Regions from separate parts of the Robertmurraya sp. genome, predicted to be linked through region 4. Evidence: riboswitches for the same ligand, from Rfam matches in the RefSeq annotation. Region 4 holds a riboswitch; each other region holds the start of a gene.
The links. A riboswitch is a leader RNA that binds a small molecule or an ion and turns the genes downstream of it on or off. The one in region 4 is predicted to bind S-adenosylmethionine.
Positions count from the first base shown of each region.

Region 1 (5,895 bases), on a different contig from region 4:
ATAGTTGGTAACATTTTGTGAACATTGAATAAAAAAGTTCTATTTGGATACATTTCCCTTGAAAAAAATCCCCGTTGTCCTGTTAGACAAGGGGATGAACAAATGTTTCAAGTGTTAGAATAGCGGTTAATATATCGTCTGAAGTAAAGTTTTTCTCCAAGTAATGAATGGACTCTCCAGCTGCTACTGTCCTCTCGGCGATAGGCGTAAGTTTTTCAGAGTTATATAACCCAAGATCCCTTAGTAAAATAGGAAGCTTTAGGGATTTATAAAAAGAAAGAAGAGAGGCAACCTCCTCTAAATTTCCCTCGAGTACAAGCTGAACAAGAATGCCGTATGCTACCTTTTCACCGTGAAGAAGATGATGAGTTTCCGGAGCAACTGTTAGTCCATTATGTACTGAGTGGGCAGCAGCGATTCTCCCGTAACGGTCTCCGAAGCCACCGACCAAACCACCTGCTACGATGATTGTTTCAATTACTTGAAGAAAAGCTGGAGACGATGTTTTTTCTTCCATCGCTTCTAATGCTGCTTGGCTATGTTCTAGTAAAACAATCTGACATAGTCTTGCACTTTGATGGGCAATTTTTACAGATATCGGTTGATCTTGTAATTCACGTACTAACACATCGGCTTCGTACCATTTGGCTAATGTGTCTGCAATTCCTGCTCGGACATACTTAACCGGTGAATGAAGAATAATACTAGGCTCAATTAAAACAATAAGTGTGCTTTTCGGAAAAATGGTGTAATGAGTGAATTCACCATCGTCTGTATAAAACACACTCAATGGTGTCCAAGCAGAGCAGGTGGAGGCAAGTGTCGGAATGAGAATGGCTTCCGTGTTTGTTTCGTGTGCCACTGCCTTTGTAAGATCTAGTACTTTCCCTCCTCCTATTCCAATAATAGCGTCGATACTTGTGCCATTGGCTATCGTTGAGATTCTTTGTACTTCATGTAATGAGCACTCACCATGATAGGGAACAAAGGTAAGCCCTACATTGGTTATTTCTGGTAAATAGGATGAAGCTGCTTTCCAAGATTCTTCTCCATGAATCACTAAGCAATGATTAATTGAATTGGAGAGAAGTAAATTTTCTAGGTCGTTTAACGAACCCTCATAACATGCATAATAGGAGGGAGCACCACGAACTTCTAATTTTGTCACTGTCCTCAATCCTTTCTATTAAAAACAACGCCGGAAAAACGGCGTTGTTTTTTAGTTCTTCAATTAGCGATTTACCATCCATTCCGGTTTTCCGAAGCCTTGGAAATCTTCATCGATAATAGCTTCAAATTCTTCCGATTCTACGACTTCCTTCAGGGCTTTCGCAAATTGACTATCAATATTCTTTGTATCTACTACCACACGGTTGCGGTATTGATCAGGCATGTTTTCAAGTTGCAATGCGTCAAGTAAGTCCATTTTTGCCGCTAATGCGAAATTTCCTGGTACAGCAGCAAGGTCCACGCTGTCAACCGCACGTGGAAGCTGAGCTGCTTCAATTGGTTGGAATACAAGATTTTTTACATTGTTTTCTACGTCTTTTTCAGAAACGGTTAATGGGTCAGCATCAGCATTTAATTTAATTAAACCGAGGTCTTCTAAAATTAAGAAAGCTCTTGCTGCGTTTGTTGGGTCATTAGGAATCGCAATAGCAGCGCCATCAGCGATCTCATCGATAGAAGTAAACGTCTTAGAGTAGATTCCCATTGGTGCGGTTGGTACTGAAATCACATCAGAAAGTTCAATCTTATTTTCTTTTGCAAAGTTTTCCATGTAGATTTTGTGCTGGAATAGGTTTGCATCAAGGTCACCTTTTGATAACGCAAGGTTTGGTTGAACATAGTCACTGAATTCTACTACTTCTACTTCATAGCCTTTTTCCTCTAATAACGGCTTAATCGCGTTTGATACCATGTCGCTGTATGGACCAGATGTTGCTCCAATTTTCACTTCTTTTTTCGTAGTCGCACTTTCCTCAGAAGAAGATGCCTCCTCAGAACTTCCGCCGCAAGCTGCAAGAGCTGCAATAGAAATCAAAATTACAAAACTCAAAAATAACTTTCTCATCGTAAATATTCCCCCAATAGTTTTATGGTGTCTGTCACCCTTCGTGGACAGTTGGTGCATTATTGTCCGTCTGGAGTGGACAGTGCTTACATGTGATTTATCTTTTGTTTACTGCTTTTGCTAGTCGGTCACCAAAAAATTGGATGAGCTGGACTAAGCAGATTAGGATGATAACGGTGGTGATCATGACCGTGTTGTCGTATCGGTAGTACCCGAACCGGATGGCTAGATCTCCAACACCGCCTCCACCTACGATACCAGCCATCGCTGAGTAAGCGACTAAACTAATAATCGTAATGGTCACGCCTTGGATAATCCCTGGTTTTGCTTCTGGCAGAAGAACCTCCTTGATAATCATCCACGGGGAAGCCCCGACCGCGACCGCTGCTTCAATGACTCCCTTATCAATCTCACGCAGTGACTGTTCTACCAACCTTGCAAAGAAAGGAATCGCAGCTACTGAGAGTGAAACAGAAGCGGCAGTTGGCCCGATTGTTGATCCAGCGATCAAGTCTGCCAATGGCAAAAGGGCAATGAGTAAGATAATAAACGGAACCGAGCGAATCATGTTCACTAAAAATCCCACAATCTGATTAAATAGGGAATTCTCTAAAAATAATCCGCGGTCGGTAACAAACAATAGTACTCCCACAGGCAAGCCGACAATCATGGCTACCACAATCGATATTCCCACCATATAAATCGTTTCAAAAAAGGCTTTGTTTAAATCAGGTAGCAACTCTATCAAGCTATCAAGCGGCATCTCTGATCACCTCCAAACTTTCTGTTCGAGATGTAATGTACTGCAGGGCTTTTTCTACTTCAGCATGATCTCCAGTAAGCTCCATAATGAAAATCCCTAGAGGGGTCTCTTTTATGTACTCGATTTTGCCGTGTAAAATATTGCCCTTCACTTGGAACTTCTGTAGCGCATCTGAAATCACTGACTCCTCTGCAATCGCCCCACGGAAATGGATCTTCACAATCTTTCCTTTGCTTGAAGTTAGTAAGTGTTCTGGTAAATCAAATTGAAGAATTGTATTAATGAATTCCTTCGTAAGTTCGTTTGTTGGATGTGAGAACAAATCATACACTTGCCCTTCCTCAACTATTCGACCGTCCTGCATAACAGCCATTCGATCACAAATCTCTTTTACGACTTCCATCTCATGTGTGATCAGTACAATCGTTAACCCTAGCTCTTGGTTAATCTTTTTTAACAAAGATAAAATTGATTTGGTCGTGCTCGGGTCTAGGGCAGAGGTAGCTTCATCACAAAGGAGAACGGAGGGGTTATTCGCTAATGCTCTCGCAATCCCTACACGTTGTTTTTGTCCACCACTTAGCTGAGACGGATACACATCACGCTTATCGGACAAACCGACCATTTCAAGTAGCTCTGTTACTCGTACATCAATTTCTGCTTTTGATTTATGAGCCGCTTTTAGAGCAAATGCTACGTTTTCAAAAACAGTCTTTGAGCTTACGAGATAGAAGTGTTGGAAGATCATCCCGATTTTTTGACGAGCGCTCCGAAGCTCCTTTTTCCCAAGAGAAGTAAGGGAAACACCATCGATCTTAATTTCGCCTGAAGTCGGAGCCTCTAATAAATTCAGACAGCGTAACAAAGAACTTTTGCCCGCACCACTATAGCCAACAATTCCAAAAATCTCGCCTTTATTCACGGTAAGTGACACATGGTCCACACCGGTTACTTCACCTTTTTTCGTTTGGTAGACTTTCACCAAATCTTTTACTTCGATCATCTCTGTCACCCCTTAAACTATAAAAATACAAAAATGCCTCTTTCCAATCAGAAAGAGGCATCGTTATATATACGACTTATCTTTCAGAATGGAATCATTCTGTAGGAAGTGGCACCGTTCCATGAAATGGAGGTTGCCGGACGTCATAGGGCCTAATCCCTCGGTCGCTCTTGATAAGTAAAAGGTCTTATTAAATTTGTTACATGAATCATAAATCTAATAGGTGAGAAGTGTCAACAGCTGTTTTTGGTAGAAGGATGTATGGGGAACGCTTACATAACTGAGGCTGTAAGCGGAAAAAATTTTAAAAAAAGATAAAAACACCCATCCACAAAAAGTGAATGGGTGCCATTGAGTAAAATTAGATTTTCATAACTCCACCGGTGCTAGCAGATGTTACAAGCTTCGAATAACGAGCTAGATAACCCTTTTTCACCTTTGGTTCAAAGCCTTTCCAGTTTGCTTTACGCTCTGCCCATTCTTCGTCAGATAAAACAACGTCCATGGAACGAGCGTCAACATCGATTATAATTTGATCTCCATTTTGGATAAACGCTAATGGTCCACCTTCAGCAGCTTCCGGTGATGCGTGACCGATAGACAATCCACGTGAAGCACCAGAGAAGCGTCCATCTGTTACAAGAGCAACCTTCGCGCCAAGTCCCATTCCCATGATTTGAGAAGTTGGAGCTAGCATTTCAGGCATACCAGGTCCACCTTTTGGACCTTCGTAACGGATCACTACAACGTCGCCTTCTTTAACTTTTCCGTTCGCAATGCCGTGAAGAGCTTCGTCTTGTGAATCAAACACAACAGCAGGTCCTTCATGACGATTTCCACCAGTGATTCCACCTGTTTTAATGATGGCACCGTCTGGAGCAAGGTTTCCAAATAATACTGCAAGTCCACCCTTTTCGCTAAATGGGTTATCAATGGAATGAATCACATCATAGTTCTTAACATCACAGCCAGCAATATTTTCACCAAGTGTTTTCCCTGTAACTGTTAATGTATCCAAGTGAAGGGCTCCTTCTTTCTTAGATAACTCGTTTAGAACTGCAGAAACTCCGCCCGCTTCATGCAAATCTTCAATAAACACATCAGAAGCTGGAGCAAGCTTAGATAAGTGAGGTACACGTGCTGCTACTTCATTGATTCTACCGATTGGGTATTCAATCTCTGCTTCATGAGCTAGAGCTAAAGTGTGTAACACAGTATTCGAAGAACCACCTAAAGCCATATCTAGAGCAAATGCGTTATCGATTGCTTTTTCCGTTACGATATCACGAGGCTTAATATCCTTTTCGATTAGTTCCATTAACTGAGTTGCTGATTTTCTAACGAATTCTCTACGCTCAGGAGCTACAGCTAAAATCGTTCCATTACCAGGTAGAGCCAATCCAAGGGCTTCTGCTAAACAGTTCATCGAGTTTGCTGTAAACATACCAGAACAAGATCCACATGTAGGACAGCCGAACTGTTCTAATTCTAAAAGTCCCTTGTCATCAATTTTTCCAGCTTGGTATGCACCTACACCTTCAAATACAGAAGAAAGTGAGATCTTTTTGCCATCGCTAGTTACTCCAGCCTTCATCGGTCCACCACTTACGAAAACAGTAGGGATATTTAAACGAAGTGATGCCATTAACATACCTGGTGTGATTTTGTCACAGTTCGGGATACAAACCATACCATCAAACCAGTGAGCAGCTACTACTGTTTCAACTGAATCAGCAATAATTTCACGGCTTGGAAGCGAGTAGCGCATTCCGATATGACCCATCGCGATTCCATCATCTACACCAATTGTGTTCATTTCGAATGGAACTCCGCCCGCTTCACGGATAGCATCTTTTACAATTTTTCCAAACTCCTGTAAGTGCACATGTCCTGGCACGATATCAATGTAGGAATTAACTACCGCGATAAACGGCTTACCAAAATCCTCTTCTTTTACCCCAGCCGCACGTAAAAGGCTTCGGTGTGGTGCGCGATCAAATCCCTTTTTTATCATATTACTTCTTAATTCTGCCAAAATAATTCCCTCCCAATCTA
Region 1 covers NZ_JAKFCQ010000072.1:26,985-32,879, forward strand. The annotation lists gene ACGLXV_RS10180 (iron-containing alcohol dehydrogenase family protein) at 83-1,168, opposite strand; gene ACGLXV_RS10185 (MetQ/NlpA family ABC transporter substrate-binding protein) at 1,232-2,074, opposite strand; gene ACGLXV_RS10190 (methionine ABC transporter permease) at 2,172-2,837, opposite strand; gene ACGLXV_RS10195 (methionine ABC transporter ATP-binding protein) at 2,827-3,840, opposite strand; SAM riboswitch class I at 3,914-4,020, opposite strand; gene ilvD (dihydroxy-acid dehydratase) at 4,202-5,875, opposite strand.
Region 1: it holds a riboswitch for S-adenosylmethionine, as region 4 does, so the genes downstream of both, ACGLXV_RS10195 (methionine ABC transporter ATP-binding protein) here and metK (methionine adenosyltransferase) in region 4, are expected to answer to the same signal.

Region 2 (5,895 bases), on a different contig from region 4:
TTCCAAAATCTTGTAGTAAAAGTGGAACAAGTCCAGGATGAATACCAGCTGAAGGCACTGGGAAGCTCTTATTCATAGGTTCTGATTGATCTGTTAACGCTTCAGCAATCGATAATGCTGCTTTCTTTTCCAAAGCCACCGAACCGTATGGAGATGGGAATAAAGACAAGTCGGCTCCAGCGTAACGCAACAATTTTCCAAGTAGTAGGGAATGAGAAATTCCGTATACATCAGACGAAGTGAGTGCTCCACTCACAGCTGGATGTGCCATAATCGGAAGATCGACACCCTCTTCTTCGCGTAATTCCTGAAGAACATCAAGACCATACGCAAACACATTAAATAATAGTAAGTCCGCACCAAGTTCTTTTGCTCTTTTTGCTTTGTCAATTAATTGAGACGTACGCCCTGTCAAGTTCACAGCATACAAGGTACGATGTCCCGTTTCTTCATAAACCTGTTGCAGAACTTCTCTTCCACCAGTAATTCTCTGTTCAAAAGGAGTTAATGGGTTTTCAAAAAGAATTTCGTCATCTTTTACAAAATCGACTCCACCCAATGCCTGTTCGCGTAATTGGCTGAAGAGGAATGGAAGATCTCTACCAAGAATTCCTTTAAAAATACTCATCAATAACGGACGATCATATACCCCAAGCTTCTCTCTTAGACCATTAATACCAAACTTAGGACCTGGAAAAGCCGTTTTTAACTCTTGTGAAAAATCAAGATCTAATAGCTTAATCTTCCCGTCAAGAGACAACTTTCCAAACACCGTTGTTAAAATAGCTGGAAGATCTAGCGAAAAGTTATTCGAGGGATAAGCGATTTTTAACACCGCTACCGTTTCATTCGTATGTTCATCTATGTGTAATTTTTCTGTGGAAATAACTCTACCTTTATATTTTTTCAATTGTTCTTGCTCGAGCTTTTGTAATTGAGTCCATGAACCAACCGTTAAACCAAGCGCAATTTCCTCTGCTTTTTTCTCAGGGTTGTGTTTGGCGTCATGTACCAAGTACGTTGCGATGACCTCACTCATTTGCTTTCGTCCTTTCTCTTCTATACGCATATACATAAAAAACCTCTTCTTGTCATCAGGAAGAGGTTAGTATCGTAAACTAACATCTCCTTATCTATCAGCCTTTGCTGCAAGAATTAGCACCGTGCTTACAAAACATGTAAGTCGGTTGCCGGGCTTCGTCGGGCTCGTCCCTCCACCTGCTCTTGATAAGAAAACGAATGTTTTCATTATGGAATTATTGTTTATACTTTCAATTGATTTTGATTATTCCAGAATTTAATTCGACTGTCAATACATTAACTAAAAATTTGGAGCTTTGAAATTCTTTCAACCGCTTCTCGCAAACGTGCTTCCGAGGTTAGTAACCCAACTCGGACATAGCCTTCTCCCCATGTACCAAAACCAACTCCAGGGGCAACAGCAATATGTGCTTTTTCTAGTAATAGATCTGAAAATTGTTCAGATGTATAACCGGTAGGAACCTTTAGCCATGCAAAAAATGACCCCTCCGGAGCTACGACATTCCAACCTAATTCTTGAAGTCCTCCGATAAAGACGTCTCTTCTAGATTCGTACAATGCATTTAACTCACGAACACAACTTTGAGACTCAGTTAATGCTGTAACTGCCGCTTCTTGGACAGCTCCAAAAAGACTTACATATAAATGGTCTTGCAACAAATTAAGGGCTGAAATGACACTTTCATTTCCAACCGCAAAGCCTACTCTCCAACCAGCCATATTATACGTCTTAGATAACGTATAAATTTCAATCCCCACGTCTTTTGCACCTTCCGTTTGTAGGAAACTAATCGGTTTATGACCATTAAAGCCTATCGCTCCATATGCAAAATCATGAACAACACAAATCTCGTGCTCTTTAGCTAGTTCAACCGTATCCTCAAAAAAATTAGCATTGGCTATTGCGCCTGTCGGGTTATTCGGATAATTTAAGAACATAAGCTTAGCCTTTTCAAGCTCGCTATCTGTTAGAGCCGTATAATCGGGAAGAAAATGATTTTCCTCCTTCAATGGCATCGTAATCATTTCTGCTTGTGCAAGAGCAACTCCCGACCAATAGTCAGGATAACCCGGATCGGGGACGAGAACATGTTCACCTGGGTTTAATAGGCATTGTGGGATTTCAACAAGCCCAGCTTTTCCTCCGAAAAGGATGGCAACTTCTTTCTCTGGATTGATATCTACGTTATATTCTCTTTTATAAAATGTCGCAGCAGCCTCTTTTAATGATGCGAAGCCTTGGAAGGGAGAGTATTTGTGATTATTTGGATTCTCTGCTGCCACTTGCAGGGCTTTTACGATATGTGAAGCTGTCGGTTGATCAGGGTTTCCCTGACCAAGGTTTATTACATCATGACCATCACTGATCTGCTTATTTACTTTTGCAACAAGTGAAGCGAAGAATTGTTTAGGTAAGCTTTTTAATAATTTTGATTGAGGATATATCATCATTTTTCCACCTACTTTATATATTCGGGTAATTGGCAATTTTTATATTGAAAAACTAGTCACAAATGTATATCGTAAATGACAACTTGTAAAGTATTTTTACTAATATTTTTTTAGAAAAGGTGGTTTCTTATGAGAGTTTCTTGTATTCAGATGGACATAAGCTTTGGAAATGTAGAAGAAAACTTTCAAAAAGCGGAAAGATTAATAGAGTCAGCAATGGCTGAAAAACCTGACTTAGTCATTCTTCCAGAGTTATGGACGACAGGCTATGACTTAACCCGCCTCGATGTTCTTGCAGACGTGGAAGCAAAAAAGAGCATTGAATTTTTGCAGAAATTAGCTAAACAACATCGTGTGCATATAGTTGGTGGATCTGTTGCTTCTCAAGAAAACAACGGTGTGTATAACACACTACTTGTCATAAATAACGAAGGAGAACTTGTTTCCACATACAGCAAAGCGCATCTTTTTAAACTAATGAACGAGCATGAACATCTTCAATCAGGAAGTACAAAAGGGATATTTGCGCTCGACAATCACTTATTTGCAGGATTGATATGCTATGATATTCGCTTTCCTGAATGGATTCGTGCTCATACGACAGAAGGAGCGGAGACCATCGTGGTTGTTGCTGAGTGGCCTCTCCCTCGTTTGAACCATTGGAGATCTTTATTAATTGCTAGAGCTATTGAAAATCAATGCTTTGTTATAGCATGCAATCGTTCTGGCTCAGATCCCGACAATGTATTTGCTGGTCATTCATTGATTATTAATCCATGGGGAGAAGTAATTGCAGAGGGAGACGAACTTGAATCTATTGTTACTGGTCAAATTGATTTGGCAGAAGTGAAGAAAGTCCGCAACACGATTCCGATATTTTCAGACCGTCGGACAGACTTATATTAAAAACTGTTGACAACTTTAACACTATGCTGATATGATTCTGATCAGTGAATATTAACTGAAAATTACATCTCTTATCAAGAGTAGGCAGAGGGATTTGGCCCGATGAAGCCCAGCAACCGACCGTAATTCCATTGTGAAATGGGGCGCTATTAATTTTAGCGCCGGATAAATCCGTAAGGCACGGTGCTAATTCCAACAGAAAGAAATTTCCTTTCTGGTAGATAAGAGGTTTGTTGACTAAAGCCTCAAACCTCTTTCTAGTAGAAAGAGGTTTTTTTATGCAATAGGAGGATAATCATTATGTCAACAGTAGTAAAAGAAACTTATCAACCATTAACAGAAGAAACAGCCATCTCACTAGCAAAAGAGAGAAATTTATTCTCCGAAAATAGTACTCTGTCGTGTACAGAAATAGGAGATGGAAACTTAAATTTAGTTTTTCATATTAAAGATCAAGATGGAAAAGGCATCATTATAAAGCAAGCTCTTCCATATGCAAAAGTAGTAGGAGAGTCATGGCCACTCACTTTAAAAAGAGCAACTATTGAAGCAGAAGCATTAAAACTATTTAAAAAGCATGCTCCAGACTTTGTTCCTGAAGTGTATTATACGAACGAAGTGTTAGCTATCACGATTATGGAAGATTTATCTCATTTGACTATCGCAAGAAAAGGGTTAATTGACGGAACCGAATATCCCCTGCTTGCAAGTCATCTTGGCACATACTTAGCCAATACAACCTTTTTCACATCGGAGTTTGGGTTGGATAAGGGACAAAAGAAAGAGCTTGTTGGAAAATTTATTAACCCAGAATTATGTAAAATTACTGAGGACCTAATTTTCTCCGATCCTTACTTTGATGCAGAGACAAATGATTTTGAACCACAGCTCACTTCAACAGTTGAAAAACTATGGAATGATACAGAGTTAAAGCTTCAAGTAGCCTTACTGAGAAAAAGCTTCTTAACAGAAGCTGAAGCACTTTTACATGGTGATCTTCATACAGGCAGCTTATTTGTTTCGAAGGAAGAAACAAAAGTAATTGACCCGGAATTTGCATACTTTGGTCCTGTAGGTTTTGATATCGGTCAAGTGATAGCCAATTTATTGTTCCAAGCAATTGCCTTTGAAGAAAAATCCGATGCGATATACTCCCAGGTAAGAACATTCTGGAATGTATATCAAAATCAATTTTCAGTCCTGTGGGAACATGACAATTTAGAACCATTTGCACGTATTGACGGTTTCCTTTCTACTACTCTACAAAAATACTTTCAGGATGCTGTAGGTTTTGCAGGTTGTGAACTTATAAGAAGAACAATCGGTCTTGCCCATGTAGCAGACTTGGATGGTCTATCGGATGAAAAGGAACGAATTGCAGCGAAAGAAAAATCATTAGCGTTAGGTAGAGAATTCATTCTTAAGCGTAATGAATTCACATCCATTGAAGAGTTAGTTACATTTTTACACACAAAAAAATACGAGTAGAAGGATTCTCTACTCGTAATCTTACTATTGTTTAAAGCCAGCTCCTTCTAATGTAAGGAGCTTTTCCTTTATATCTATACGTGTTCCTGCATACCCAGTTAGCTTCTTATTTTTCCCTATAACTCTATGGCATGGAATGATAATAGGAAGACGATTTGCTTTATTCGCCTGTCCGATCGCACGAACCGCTTTACTATTTCCAATCTTTTCTGCTACATCCTGATAGCTGTATGTTGTCCCAAATGGAATCGAATGAAGGACCTTCCAAACAGACCGTTGAAACTCAGTACCTTCCATCTGAAGTGGCAAATCAAAGTCCTTTCTTCTCTTTGAAAAGTAGTCCTCCATTTGCTGCACAGCTTCTTTTACCAGTTCATTTTCAAATGAAAGGATCGGCTGCTGACCTCTTTCGTGCTTCTGAAATTCCTCATCTCCAATATGAACGGCCGATACTAGTCCATTTTCTACTACTATATAAATCGTCCCTAACTCCGATTCAACCGTTCCATACAATCTATTCATACATGACTCCACCTTTATTTTCCGACTGGTAAATACACATGAAAAACCGTCCCTTTACCAACTTCACTTTCAACTTTAATCGTACCCTCGTGCTCCTCTATAATCCGATAAGAAACCATAAGACCTAGGCCTGTTCCCCTCTCCTTTGTCGTATAGAACGGCTGACCGAGTTTTTTCAGTTTTTCCTCCGGTATGCCATAGCCTTCATCCTTTATGGAAATATGTATCCGATTATCTGTTGTTTGATTCATTGAAATCGTGATAAATCCACCGCTCGGCATAACTTCTATACCATTTTTAATCATATTAATAAAGACCTTTTTCAGCTGATTAGGTTCACAGATTAATGTTGGTAAATCATCATCATAATGAAGGAGGAACTGAACATTGTACAAAACAGCTTGTGCACTTAATAGATTGACCGTTTCAGACATGATCTGAGTAATACTATGCTCCACAAATTTAATCGCTTGTGGTTTTGCTAAA
Region 2 covers NZ_JAKFCQ010000069.1:44,785-50,679, reverse strand. The annotation lists gene ACGLXV_RS09245 (2,3-diketo-5-methylthiopentyl-1-phosphate enolase) at 1-1,039, opposite strand, end outside; SAM riboswitch class I at 1,127-1,234, opposite strand; gene ACGLXV_RS09240 (pyridoxal phosphate-dependent aminotransferase) at 1,318-2,493, opposite strand; gene ACGLXV_RS09235 (carbon-nitrogen family hydrolase) at 2,623-3,399, shown strand; SAM riboswitch class I at 3,468-3,627, shown strand; gene mtnK (S-methyl-5-thioribose kinase) at 3,700-4,887, shown strand; gene ACGLXV_RS09225 (methylated-DNA--[protein]-cysteine S-methyltransferase) at 4,912-5,409, opposite strand; gene ACGLXV_RS09220 (PAS domain-containing sensor histidine kinase) at 5,424-5,895, opposite strand, start outside.
Region 2: it holds a riboswitch for S-adenosylmethionine, as region 4 does, so the genes downstream of both, mtnK (S-methyl-5-thioribose kinase) here and metK (methionine adenosyltransferase) in region 4, are expected to answer to the same signal.

Region 3 (5,895 bases), on a different contig from region 4:
AAGCAAAAATACTTACCTACACTAGCCACTGGGGAAAAGTTGGCTGCCTATGCATTAACAGAACCAGGCTCGGGATCAGATGCATTAGGGGCAAGAACAACGGCTGTTTTAAATGCAGAAGGAACACATTATGTGCTTAACGGAGAAAAGCAATGGATTACAAACGCAGGCTTTGCCGATGTATTTGTTGTTTATGCAAAAATTGATGGCGAGCACTTCTCTGCTTTTATCGTAGAAAGAGAGTTTTCGGGAGTGTCTGTTGGTCCAGAAGAAAAGAAGATGGGGATTAAGAGTTCTTCCACTCGTACTTTGATCTTAGAAGATGCTCAAGTACCGGTTGAAAACCTATTAGGAGAGTACGGTAAAGGTCATATTATTGCCTTTAATATTTTAAATATTGGTCGTTATAAGCTTGGGGTAGGGGCAGTTGGAGGTTCTAAGGCGGCATTTGAAATTACGACTAAGTACACGAACCAACGCCAACAATTTAAAACAAAGCTATCTCAATTCAATTTAACAAAAGAAAAACTAGCAACAATGGCTTCTAAAATCTATGCGGCAGAAAGCTCTGTATACCGTACAGTCGGACTTTTTGAAGAACGTATGAGCAAGCTATCGGACGAAGAAGTGAAAAATGGGAAAGCGGTAGCAGCATCGATTGCTGAATACGCAATTGAATGTTCATTGAATAAATTCTTCGCGACGGAAGTGTTGGATTATGTAGCGGACGAAGGGGTACAGCTTCACGGTGGCTACGGCTTTATGAGCGAGTATGAAATTGAACGAGTGTACCGCGACTCTAGAATTAATCGTATTTTTGAAGGAACAAACGAAATCAATCGTCTATTAGTGCCAGGCACTTATTTAAGGAAAGCATTTAAAGGAGAGCTACCATTATTTCAGAAAGCGCAAGCCCTTCAAGAAGAGCTCATGATGCTTATGCCAGAAGAGCCAGGGGATGAGCCTCTAGCTCAAGAGAAGTATCTAGTGAAAAATGCGAAGAAAATCGGCCTTCTTGCGGCAGGCCTAGCGGCTCAAAAGTTTGGCAAAGCACTTGAGCGTGAGCAGGAAATCTTAGTGAACATTGCCGATATCGTATCTAATGCTTATGCGATGGAATCAGTGGTTCTACGAACAGAAAAAGCAATCGTCAAGGACGGGGAAGAAAAGAGCAAGCAAAAGCTTTTATACACACAAATCTTCTGTCAAGAAGCGTTCAACGAAATCGAGCAGCATGCAAAAGAAACACTTGTCGCAACAGAAACAGGTGACGCACTGCGCATGATGATCTCCGCCCTTCGCAAATTTACAAGACACACACCAATCAATGTCATTGCGAAAAAGCGCGAAGCATCAGAAAAACTAATCGAAGCAGAAAAATTTGTCCTATAACTACAGTAAATCCCCCCTTTAAGTAGATGAAGGGGGGATTCGTTTGCAAACGCGAAAATTCCCCGAAAATTTCGTAGTCAAAGTTATGAATTTGTACCTAATTATGTTAATATGCAATTGAAAGTGTAAAAGGATGGTGGTAACATGGCATTGACCTTCTATTGGTATCCGAAATGTGGAACCTGTCGAAACGCGAAAAAATGGCTGGATTCTCACAATATTGAGTATCAAGAGGTACATATCGTAGAGCAGCCTCCTTCAAAAGCGGAACTTGAATCCTTCTATAAAGCAAGTGGACTTGAGCTGAAAAAATTCTTCAACACGAGCGGACAAAAATATCGTGAGCTTGGTGTGAAAGATAAAATTGCAACATCTTCAGAGGACGAGCTTCTTGAGCTTCTTGCCTCGGACGGAATGTTAATCAAGCGCCCATTGCTAACAGATGGAGAGAAAGTAACGCTTGGCTTTAAGGAAGCAGACTATGAAAAAGTATGGCTTACAAAGTAACCAACAATTAATACATAATATGGAGGGGTTTTATCGTGAGTACACCAAAGGATCTACGTTATTCTGAAGAACATGAATGGGTAAAAACAGAAGGAAATACCGTTCGTATCGGTATTACACATTTCGCTCAATCGGAGCTTGGTGACATCGTGTTTGTTGAACTTCCAGAAGTAGGTGACACAGTAACTGCTGATGAGCCATTCGGTAGCGTTGAATCTGTTAAAACAGTTTCTGAACTTTACGCTCCAGTAAGCGGAAAAGTAGTAGAAGTAAACGAAGACTTAAACGACAGCCCAGAGTTTGTCAATGAGTCACCATACGAAAAAGCTTGGATGATTGTTGTTGAGCCAACGGACGCTAGTGAAGTGGATAACTTAATGACAGCTGAGCAATACGAAGAAATGATTAACGAAGACTAATACAAAAGGCACCTTTTTAGGTGTCTTTTATTGTCTCTTTTTTTTCTAGCAAACATGGGCATGCTAGACGTATAACAGAAAAGAAAGGGATGGCAACAACATGACTTTGCAGCAAGGTAAATTAGATATTACAGACCGTGTTGTCGGAAAGCTTCAAAATGGCGAAATTGTGCTTTATCTAGAAAACGAGAAAATCGGAAAGGTAACTTTACCGAGTGGAAGTGATATGCAGCTTGAGCATCATTTTGAAAGCGCTGGAGAGAAGATTTTTCAGCTTGTATCCACTCCATCCAGTGACGAACCAAGATATACCGATTGTGACGAAGGTGGATGGTGTTAATCTAAGGGCAGCGGTTTTTTTTCCGCTGTTTATTTTTTTATAATCGTAAATAGTTAGAGGAATTGTACACCTCTTTCGAGAATAATGAATAAAGTAAAGAAAATACAACATGTTCACAGGTGATGCATATGACTGAAATGAGACCTGAAAAAGTAATTATTGTGGAAGGTACGTCAGACAAAAAGAAGGTGCAAAAGGTTATTAAGGAGCCTGTAGACATTATTTGTACGAATGGAACGATATCTCTTTCGAAGCTCGATGAAATCATTGATGATTTGTTTGGAAAGGATGTCTATATCCTTGTTGATGCTGATGAAGCTGGAGAAAAGCTGCGAAGACTTTTTAAACGGGAATTTCCTGAAGCAGACCATTTATACATCGATCGAACTTACAGGGAGGTCGCTACTGCACCAGAACATCATTTAGCTACTGTACTGCTCGGGGCAAACATCGACGTCTTTACGCAATTTTTAGACAAAGTGTAAGAAGGGGTAACAACATGCAAGAATTGCTTGATAATAACAGGGAACGGCTCCACTCGGCTGAGGAAACAAAATTTCTCTACTTGTACACACCATTATGTGGTACATGCCAAGTAGCAGGGAAAATGCTCTCGGTCGTTGAAGAGCTTTTGCCACACCATAACTGGTTAAAGGCAGATCTGAATTTTGTGCCGGCATTAGCTGAGCAATATTCGATTGAGTCGGTTCCCTGTTTGCTAGTTATAAGAAACAATGAACTTGTTAAGAAAATTTATGCTTTTCAATCGGTACCATTTTTATATGAAAGTTTAAGATCTTTTTAGGAATCAGACGGTACTTGTCTGATTTTTTTATTTGTGGATTCCCAGATCCCTTCGACAGTAAAAGTAATTTCGTTCAAAAAGATGACATATTTCTCGGGAAATGAACTCTAACTACAGCATTCGATACAAAGCTTGTTAAGTACCCCTGACAAACGCCCCGAAAATTTGTCGAAAAGATATTAAAGGTAAGGCTTCTCTCAGAGTGGAATATATATGTAATCGTATATTTAGAGGGGGAAGACCGATGCTTGTTCAGTTACAAAGAACAGTGAATGAATGGAATAACCGAAGTCATTTACTGCCTTTTTTAAAGAAGGCACCAGTCGTTATTTGTATTAGATCAGAAGATGAGGCCTTCTTTATCCATATAAATAAAGGGAATGTTGAACTTTTATTCAAAAATGTTCATCATCATATTGACGCACATCTCCAAGGACGGAAGGAACATATAATATCCTTGCTTTGCGGGGAGATCAAACTAAGACAAGCAACTTTATCGAATTTAATTTCCTTACAAGCAACATTTAGAACAGCTTTATACTTAGAAACCTTGTTCTTTTTAGTAAAGCCATATAAGCATGTGAATAATATTTGAAACTTTTCTGAACTTTCGCAATTATTATTGACTTTCCAATTTTACCCATGATACCATCATCTACGTGATTAATAAAAATTCTTATCAAGAGTGGTGGAGGGACTGGCCCTTTGATGCCCGGCAACCGGTGTAATACACGGTGCTAAATCCAGCAGAGGAAACTCTGGAAGATAAGGAGAGACGCTACTACCCCCTCTTCTTAGGATGAGGGGTTTTACAATAAAAATTGTTTTTGGGAGGGAATGAAATGACAGAACAAAAGAAGTATCGGTTAGAAACCCTTGGTGTACATGGTGGATTAAGCCCAGATCCTGTTACAGGAGCAAGAGCTGTACCAATTTATCAAAACAATGCTTATCAGTTTAAAAATACAGAGCATGCTGCTAATCTTTTTGCACTTGCTGAGCCGGGATATATTTATACACGTATTCATAATCCAACTACTACTGTATTTGAAGAAAGAGTGGCCCTTTTAGAAGGTGGAGTCGGAGCACTTGCTGTATCGAGTGGAATGGCAGCGATTACACTGGCTATTCTTAACGTGGCTGAAGCAGGGGATGAAATCGTTGCGGCTTCGAATCTATATGGAGGTACATATAATCTCTTTGCCGTAACGCTACCTAAATATGGGATTCAAGTGAAGTTTGTGGATTCAACCAATCCAGAAAACTTTAAACAAGCTATTACAGAGAAAACAAAGGCGGTATTTGCAGAGACCATTGGAAACCCAAGCTTGCGAATTTTGGATATCGAAAAGGTCGCAAAGATTGCACATGATGCAGGTATTCCGCTAGTAATCGATAATACCTTTGCGACTCCTTATTTATGTCGTCCAATCGAACATGGTGCGGATATTGTCATTCATTCGGCAACCAAATGGCTTTTAGGAAATGGTACTACTCTTGGAGGCATTATCGTGGATGGCGGAAAGTTTGATTGGAATTCGTCGAAGTTTCCTGGATTTACAACCCCTGATGCAAGCTATCATGATATTGTATATAGTGAGGCAATTGGTGCTGCAGCTTATATTGTGAAAGCAAGAGTTCAATTACTACGTGATCTAGGTCCAGCATTAAGCCCTCAAAATGCTTTTCAATTCACACTTGGTCTAGAAACTTTGCATGTGAGAATGAAGGAGCATGTGGCAAATACAAAGAAGGTAGTAGAGTATCTAGAAGCACATCCTGCGGTTAATTGGGTGATGTATCCAGGAAATGAAAAGCATCCAGACTATGAGCTTGCAAAGAAATACTTACCAAAAGGAGCAGGTTCTATCGTTGTCTTTGGAATCGACGGAGGTCGAGAGGCTGGAGCGAAGTTTATAAATAGTCTCAAACTTTGGGCGCATGTTGCCAATGTTGGCGATGCAAAAAGCTTAGTAATCCATCCTGCAAGCACGACTCATCAACAGCTTGACTCTGAGGGATTAAAAGCAGCAGGTGTTCCAGAGGATTTAATTCGTCTATCAATCGGGATTGAAAATGTTGAAGATTTAGTTGAAGATTTAGAGCAAGCGATTACACTGGCGACAGGGAAAACGTCGCTTACTAGCCATGTGTAATCAATAAGGTTTTTGTCGAAATTTATCGTTGACACTCCGATTTTTCCATGATACGATAGCATTCGTGATTAAGACTACAACGTAAAGTTCATATAGATTGATAAGCTCTTATCAAGAGAGGTGGAGGGATGTGCCCTATGAAGCCCGGCAACCGTCAAATTATTGAAATGGTGCCAATTCACACAAAGCGTATTGCTTTGATAGATGAGAGAAAGGTGACTGTTTCTGCCTTTCTGCTCATGCAGAAAGGTTTTTTTTGTAGATAAGAAAGTATAA
Region 3 covers NZ_JAKFCQ010000188.1:23,741-29,635, forward strand. The annotation lists gene ACGLXV_RS23430 (acyl-CoA dehydrogenase family protein) at 1-1,392, shown strand, start outside; gene ACGLXV_RS23435 (arsenate reductase family protein) at 1,537-1,899, shown strand; gene gcvH (glycine cleavage system protein GcvH) at 1,935-2,318, shown strand; gene ACGLXV_RS23445 (YusG family protein) at 2,419-2,658, shown strand; gene ACGLXV_RS23450 (toprim domain-containing protein) at 2,787-3,143, shown strand; gene ACGLXV_RS23455 (thioredoxin family protein) at 3,158-3,463, shown strand; gene ACGLXV_RS23460 (hypothetical protein) at 3,708-4,058, shown strand; SAM riboswitch class I at 4,137-4,235, shown strand; gene ACGLXV_RS23465 (O-acetylhomoserine aminocarboxypropyltransferase/cysteine synthase family protein) at 4,306-5,619, shown strand; SAM riboswitch class I at 5,725-5,830, shown strand.
Region 3: it holds a riboswitch for S-adenosylmethionine, as region 4 does, so the genes downstream of both, ACGLXV_RS23465 (O-acetylhomoserine aminocarboxypropyltransferase/cysteine synthase family protein) here and metK (methionine adenosyltransferase) in region 4, are expected to answer to the same signal.

Region 4 (5,895 bases):
AAATGGGGAGTCAGGCAATTACCTACCTCCCTCGCTAATTAGCTTTGTAATACTTTTTCCGCTAGGTATTCCTTCTCGAAGGAATACTTTTTTTCTACATACACCTGATGCCATACCATAAACATGAGCACCGTCCAGATCTTTCTGCTATTATCAGCTTTCCCTTGGCAGTGGTCCTCAAGCAATTGAAGCACATACGTCTTATTTAATAAATAATCTGTATCACTTTCTCTTATAATTGTCTTCGCCCACTCATTCATCTCAGCCTTTAACCAGTGACGAATTGGAACAGGGAAGCCAAGCTTTTTACGATTAAGAACATGTTCTGGTACAATTCCTTCTGCTGCTTTCCTAAGAACGTACTTCGTTGTTCCATTAGCTGTTTTTAAACTCGTTGGAATTTTAGAAGCAACCTCAAAAACAGCTTTATCTAAAAATGGGACACGAAGCTCTAACGAATGAGCCATCGTCATTTTGTCAGCCTTTAATAAAATATCTCCACGCATCCATGTGTGAATATCAATATACTGCATACGGTCAACCGGGTCGTAGCCTTCACTTTCTTTATATAGAGGCTTTGTGATATTGGTGAAATCTAAACCTTTGTTATACGTATTTAGAAGATCGCTCTTTTCAAGCTCACTAAACATCTTTGCATTTCCGATATAACGTTCTTCTAAAGGAGTCAAACCACGTTCAATAAAGCTCTTCCCACGCATACCTTCTGGCATGATTTTCGCTAGTAAACGTAAAAATGCTTTTCCAACCTGTGGAATTTTATTAAACACATCTAGACTCTGAGGCTCTCTATAAATATTGTAGCCACCAAATAGCTCATCTGCACCTTCTCCAGATAGAACCACCGTAACGTGCTTACGGGCTTCACGTGCCACAAAATATAAAGGTACACATGCAGGGTCTGCAAGCGGATCGTCCATATGCCACATAATCTTCGGTACTTCATTCATATACTCTTCTGGAGTAATGATATAGCTAATATTTTCTACTCCAAGCTTATCAGCCGTTTCCTTAGCAACATCAATCTCACTAAACCCATTATGATCAAAACCTACAGAAAATGTCTTAATCGCCGGATGAAATTCTTTTGCAATGGAAGCAATGATCGAAGAGTCAATTCCACCAGAAAGGAACGAACCTACAGGCACATCACTTCTCATATGAATTTTGACAGAATCAAAAAGAACATCTTTAATTTCCTTTACAAAATCACTCTCTGATTTTCTTACTGGGTGGAAATGAGCCTTCCAATAACGCTTAATTTCCATTTCAGATCCGATTTTCTTTGTAAAGTAGTGCCCTGGTTCTAATTTTGAAATACCTTCTGACATCGTATAAGGCTCAGGAACAAACTGATACGTTAAGTAATACTGCAAAGAATCATAGTTTAATACATCGTTCTGCAGTGCGAGTAAAATACTCTTTTTCTCAGATGCAAAGAATGTCTTTTCCCCGTCATCAAAATAGAAGAAAGGCTTAATGCCGAATGGATCACGTGCTCCATAAAGCGTCTTTTCAACCTTATCCCAAATAACAAAAGCAAACATTCCACGAAGCTTCTCCACCGCTTTTTCCTTCAGATGGCTATATAGGGCAATAATTACTTCTGTATCGGAGCTTGTTGCAAAGGTTATTCCTTCTGCCAATAGTTCTTCTCTCAACTCAACATAGTTATAGATTTCACCGTTAAAAATAATCCAGTATCTTTCGTTTTCAAAATGAAGGGGTTGATGCCCACTTTCTATATCAATGATACTTAAACGACGAAACCCAAATTGAACATGAGAATCATAAAAATATCCGTCATCATCAGGTCCGCGATGTGTAATCACATTATTCATATTTTCAAATTGTTGTTTTTGTCCATCACTAAACACTTGCGATTTGTCATGAACACATCCAATAAAACCACACATGTATGTAACTCACCTACTCCGTTCTTACGAGTTTAATCTTCCATTCAGAAAGAATACCTATTAATACTACCATTAAAATTATCGAATCGCACTGTCTAATTGACCATTTCCTAAAAATTCAAGCTTACTACCCATTGTTTACATTCATTTTTGCTTCTAAACCACCATACCCTTATAGACGTAAAGAAAAACCGGGAGTTACAAATTTTCTGTAACTCCCGGCTAATTTATTCTATTGAATTATCTTTCAAGAGCTTCCTTACGAAGCGTGTCAGCTTTATCTGTACGCTCCCATGGAAGATCTACATCTGTACGCCCAAAGTGACCATAAGCAGCAGTTTGCTTATAGATAGGACGTCTTAAATCAAGCATTTTAATGATTCCAGCTGGACGAAGATCGAAGTTATTACGTACAACTTCAATAAGAACTTCTTCACTTACTTCGCTAGTACCAAATGTATCAATAGAGATAGATACTGGATGTGCAACACCGATTGCGTATGCAAGCTGTACTTCCACTTTATCTGCTAAACCTGCAGCAACAAGATTCTTTGCTACATAACGAGCAGCGTACGCAGCTGAACGGTCAACCTTTGTAGGATCCTTACCAGAGAATGCACCGCCACCGTGACGAGCATAACCACCGTACGTATCTACAATAATCTTACGTCCTGTTAATCCAGCGTCACCTTGTGGTCCACCGATAACGAAACGACCAGTTGGGTTAATGAAATACTTTGTATTTTCATCAATTAACTCTTCTGGTACAACAGGGTTAATAACATACTCTTTAAGATTACGTTGAATTTGCTCCAAAGTTACTTCAGGATGGTGCTGTGTTGAAATAACAATTGTATCAATACGAACTGGCTTATTATTTTCATCGTATTCAACTGTAACCTGAGTTTTTCCATCAGGACGAAGGTAAGGAAGAATATCCTCCTTACGAACTTCAGTTAGTCTGCGAGCTAGTTTATGTGCTAAAGAAATCGGAAGAGGCATAAGCTCTTTTGTCTCGTTACAAGCAAAACCAAACATTAACCCTTGGTCTCCTGCTCCAATTGCATCGATTTCTTCATCAGACATAGATCCTTCACGTGCTTCTAATGCTTGGTCAACCCCCATTGCAATATCAGCTGATTGCTCATCAATAGAAGTTAAAACCGCACATGTTTCTGAATCGAAACCATATTTAGCACGAGTGTACCCAATTTCCTTAATTGTTTCACGAACAATCTTTGGAATATCTACGTATGTAGAGGTTGTAATTTCCCCAGCAACTAATACTAAACCTGTTGTTACTGACGTTTCTGCAGCAACACGAGCATTTGCGTCTTTTGCTAAAATAGCATCTAAAATTGAGTCTGAAATTTGGTCACTGATTTTATCTGGATGACCTTCAGTAACTGACTCGGATGTAAATAAACGACGTTTTTTTGACATCTCCTGACCTCCTATTTATTTATACTTGAGAAAAAGGTATGCTTATTATATCAACATAAACAAAACCTTCCATTTGATACGGAACTCATTCCCTAAGTAGTATGAAATAAACATGCCATTTTTATTATGAAGGTTTGAAAAATTACCCACCCAAATAAAAACTTTATGCAAAATAAAAAACCTTCCCTGCTTGAGGAAAGGGTGATAGCAAAGTAATTTGCGCCTTTCGCTCTTATCGTTCAAGGACTAAAATCCTTGCCTCAGGTTAGCACCTTCTCTTTTATATTAATTACAGTTATCGTAATTAATTATTAAAGCAGGTTGCTGGGTTTCATAGGGCCTGTCCCTCCACCAGCTCGGGATAAGAGAGTATCCGTTCAATGTAGAATAATACCGTATCACGTCAAATACTGTCAACATCTTTATGAAAAATAGTTAGTTCATTCTTCAAATAATGAGCAATTGTTATCTTCACATTTCCTTTTATTGAGTTTGTAACGATTTTTTGCTATTAGTCGGTAAACCCGATTTCCAATTAAATGTACGAAAGGGAGGTGAAGCACTAACCCGAACAAGCATGTAATAGGAGAAAGAAGCAATAGCCTTCTTACAGCCCAATATCCTATAAGTACCTTTCCATCTGGATTAATCACATGAATTTCCCTTCTAAGATCCACTGCCTTGAACTGAGGGCTAAAACCTTTTCTCTCATATTCCTGAAGAGACATCCACGTCACCTTTTTTCCAATATCAAGCTTTTGAAAGAGCCTTTTGGTGTTCTGACATAATGAACATTGAGCATCAAATAATGCGATCATTTCCATTTGAATTTGTCCCTTCTTTTAATAGTATAGACTATTAACTCGGATTCTTGTTTTTATGAAATAAAAAGGCTATAAAATAGGTCAAATAAGATGTTTTTCCTTGCACCCTCTAATATTTTTATAAATAGTATAGACTAATTAAGTTAATGTGTTATACTAATTAAAAATAACAAATAAAGGTAGGTAGTCATCAGATGAACTCTGTCCGTATTTCTAACCAATTAAGTGAATTGTTAGCCTCTGGTCATGTGCATGTGCAACTATCTGTACCACAATTAGTCGAAAAGGTTCTTACTAGAAACGAAGGAGTCTTGACTTCGACTGGAGCTGTTCGAGCAACAACAGGAAAATATACTGGTCGGTCTCCAAAAGACAAATACATTGTTGAAGAAGCTTCCACAAAGGACAAGATTGACTGGGGAGCGGTTAACCAACCAATCTCTCCAGAAGTGTTTGATCGTTTATATAATAAAGTACTAAGTTACTTGAAAGATAGAGATGAGCTGTTTGTTTTCAAAGGGTTTGCTGGTGCAGATAAGAAACATCGCCTTCCCATACAAGTGATAAATGAGTTTGCTTGGCATAATCTATTTGCCCACCAGTTATTCATTAGACCAACAGCAGAAGAGCTTTTGACTCATGAGGAACAATTCACAGTCATATCGGCTCCAAACTTTAAAGCAGACCCTATTATTGATGGAACAAAGTCTGAGACTTTTATCATTGTCTCCTTTGAAAGAAAGACGGTATTAATCGGTGGTACAGAATATGCAGGAGAAATGAAGAAGTCTATTTTCTCCATCATGAATTACTTACTGCCTGAAAATAATATTCTCCCTATGCACTGCTCAGCAAATGTCGGCGTTGAAGGAGATGTTGCTTTATTCTTCGGTTTATCAGGTACAGGTAAAACAACCTTATCTGCTGATGCGAATCGACGCCTAATCGGAGATGATGAACACGGCTGGTCAGCTAACGGTGTCTTTAATATTGAAGGAGGCTGCTACGCTAAGTGCATTAACCTTTCAAGAGAAAAGGAGCCTCAAATCTTCGACGCGATTCATTTTGGATCTGTGTTAGAGAATGTCGTGCTGAATAAGGAAACACGAGTCGCTGACTATGATGATGGAACATTAACTGAGAATACACGTGCTGCTTATCCTATCCAATCTATTAGTAATATCGTGGATCCAAGTGTCGCTGGTCATCCTAATACTATTATATTCCTAACAGCAGATGCTTTTGGGGTGTTGCCTCCTATTGCAAAGCTATCTAAGGAACAAGCAATGTACCATTTCTTAAGCGGATACACATCAAAACTCGCTGGTACGGAACAAGGAATCACTTCACCACAAGCAACATTTTCAACTTGCTTCGGCTCTCCTTTCCTACCATTAGAAGCAACTCGCTATGCTGAAATGCTAGGATCCAAGATTGACGAGCATAACGCGAAAGTTTATCTAGTAAATACAGGCTGGACTGGTGGCGAGTATGGAGTCGGAAGTAGAATGAAGCTATCATACACCCGCTCCATGGTACAGGCAGCTCTCGAAGGGGAACTAAACCATGTAGAAACATGTAAAGATCCTATTTTCGGATTGGAGATCCCCCTTCATGTTCCTGGTGTTCCGGATGATGTTCTTCAACCAAACCGAACATGGGCTGTCCAAGAGGCGTACCAGATTAAAGCGAAC
Region 4 covers NZ_JAKFCQ010000085.1:12,844-18,738, reverse strand. The annotation lists gene ACGLXV_RS11825 (C39 family peptidase) at 1-38, shown strand, start outside; gene asnB (asparagine synthase (glutamine-hydrolyzing)) at 39-1,934, opposite strand; gene metK (methionine adenosyltransferase) at 2,175-3,377, opposite strand; SAM riboswitch class I at 3,607-3,745, opposite strand; gene ACGLXV_RS11810 (thiol-disulfide oxidoreductase DCC family protein) at 3,818-4,201, opposite strand; gene pckA (phosphoenolpyruvate carboxykinase (ATP)) at 4,396-5,895, shown strand, end outside.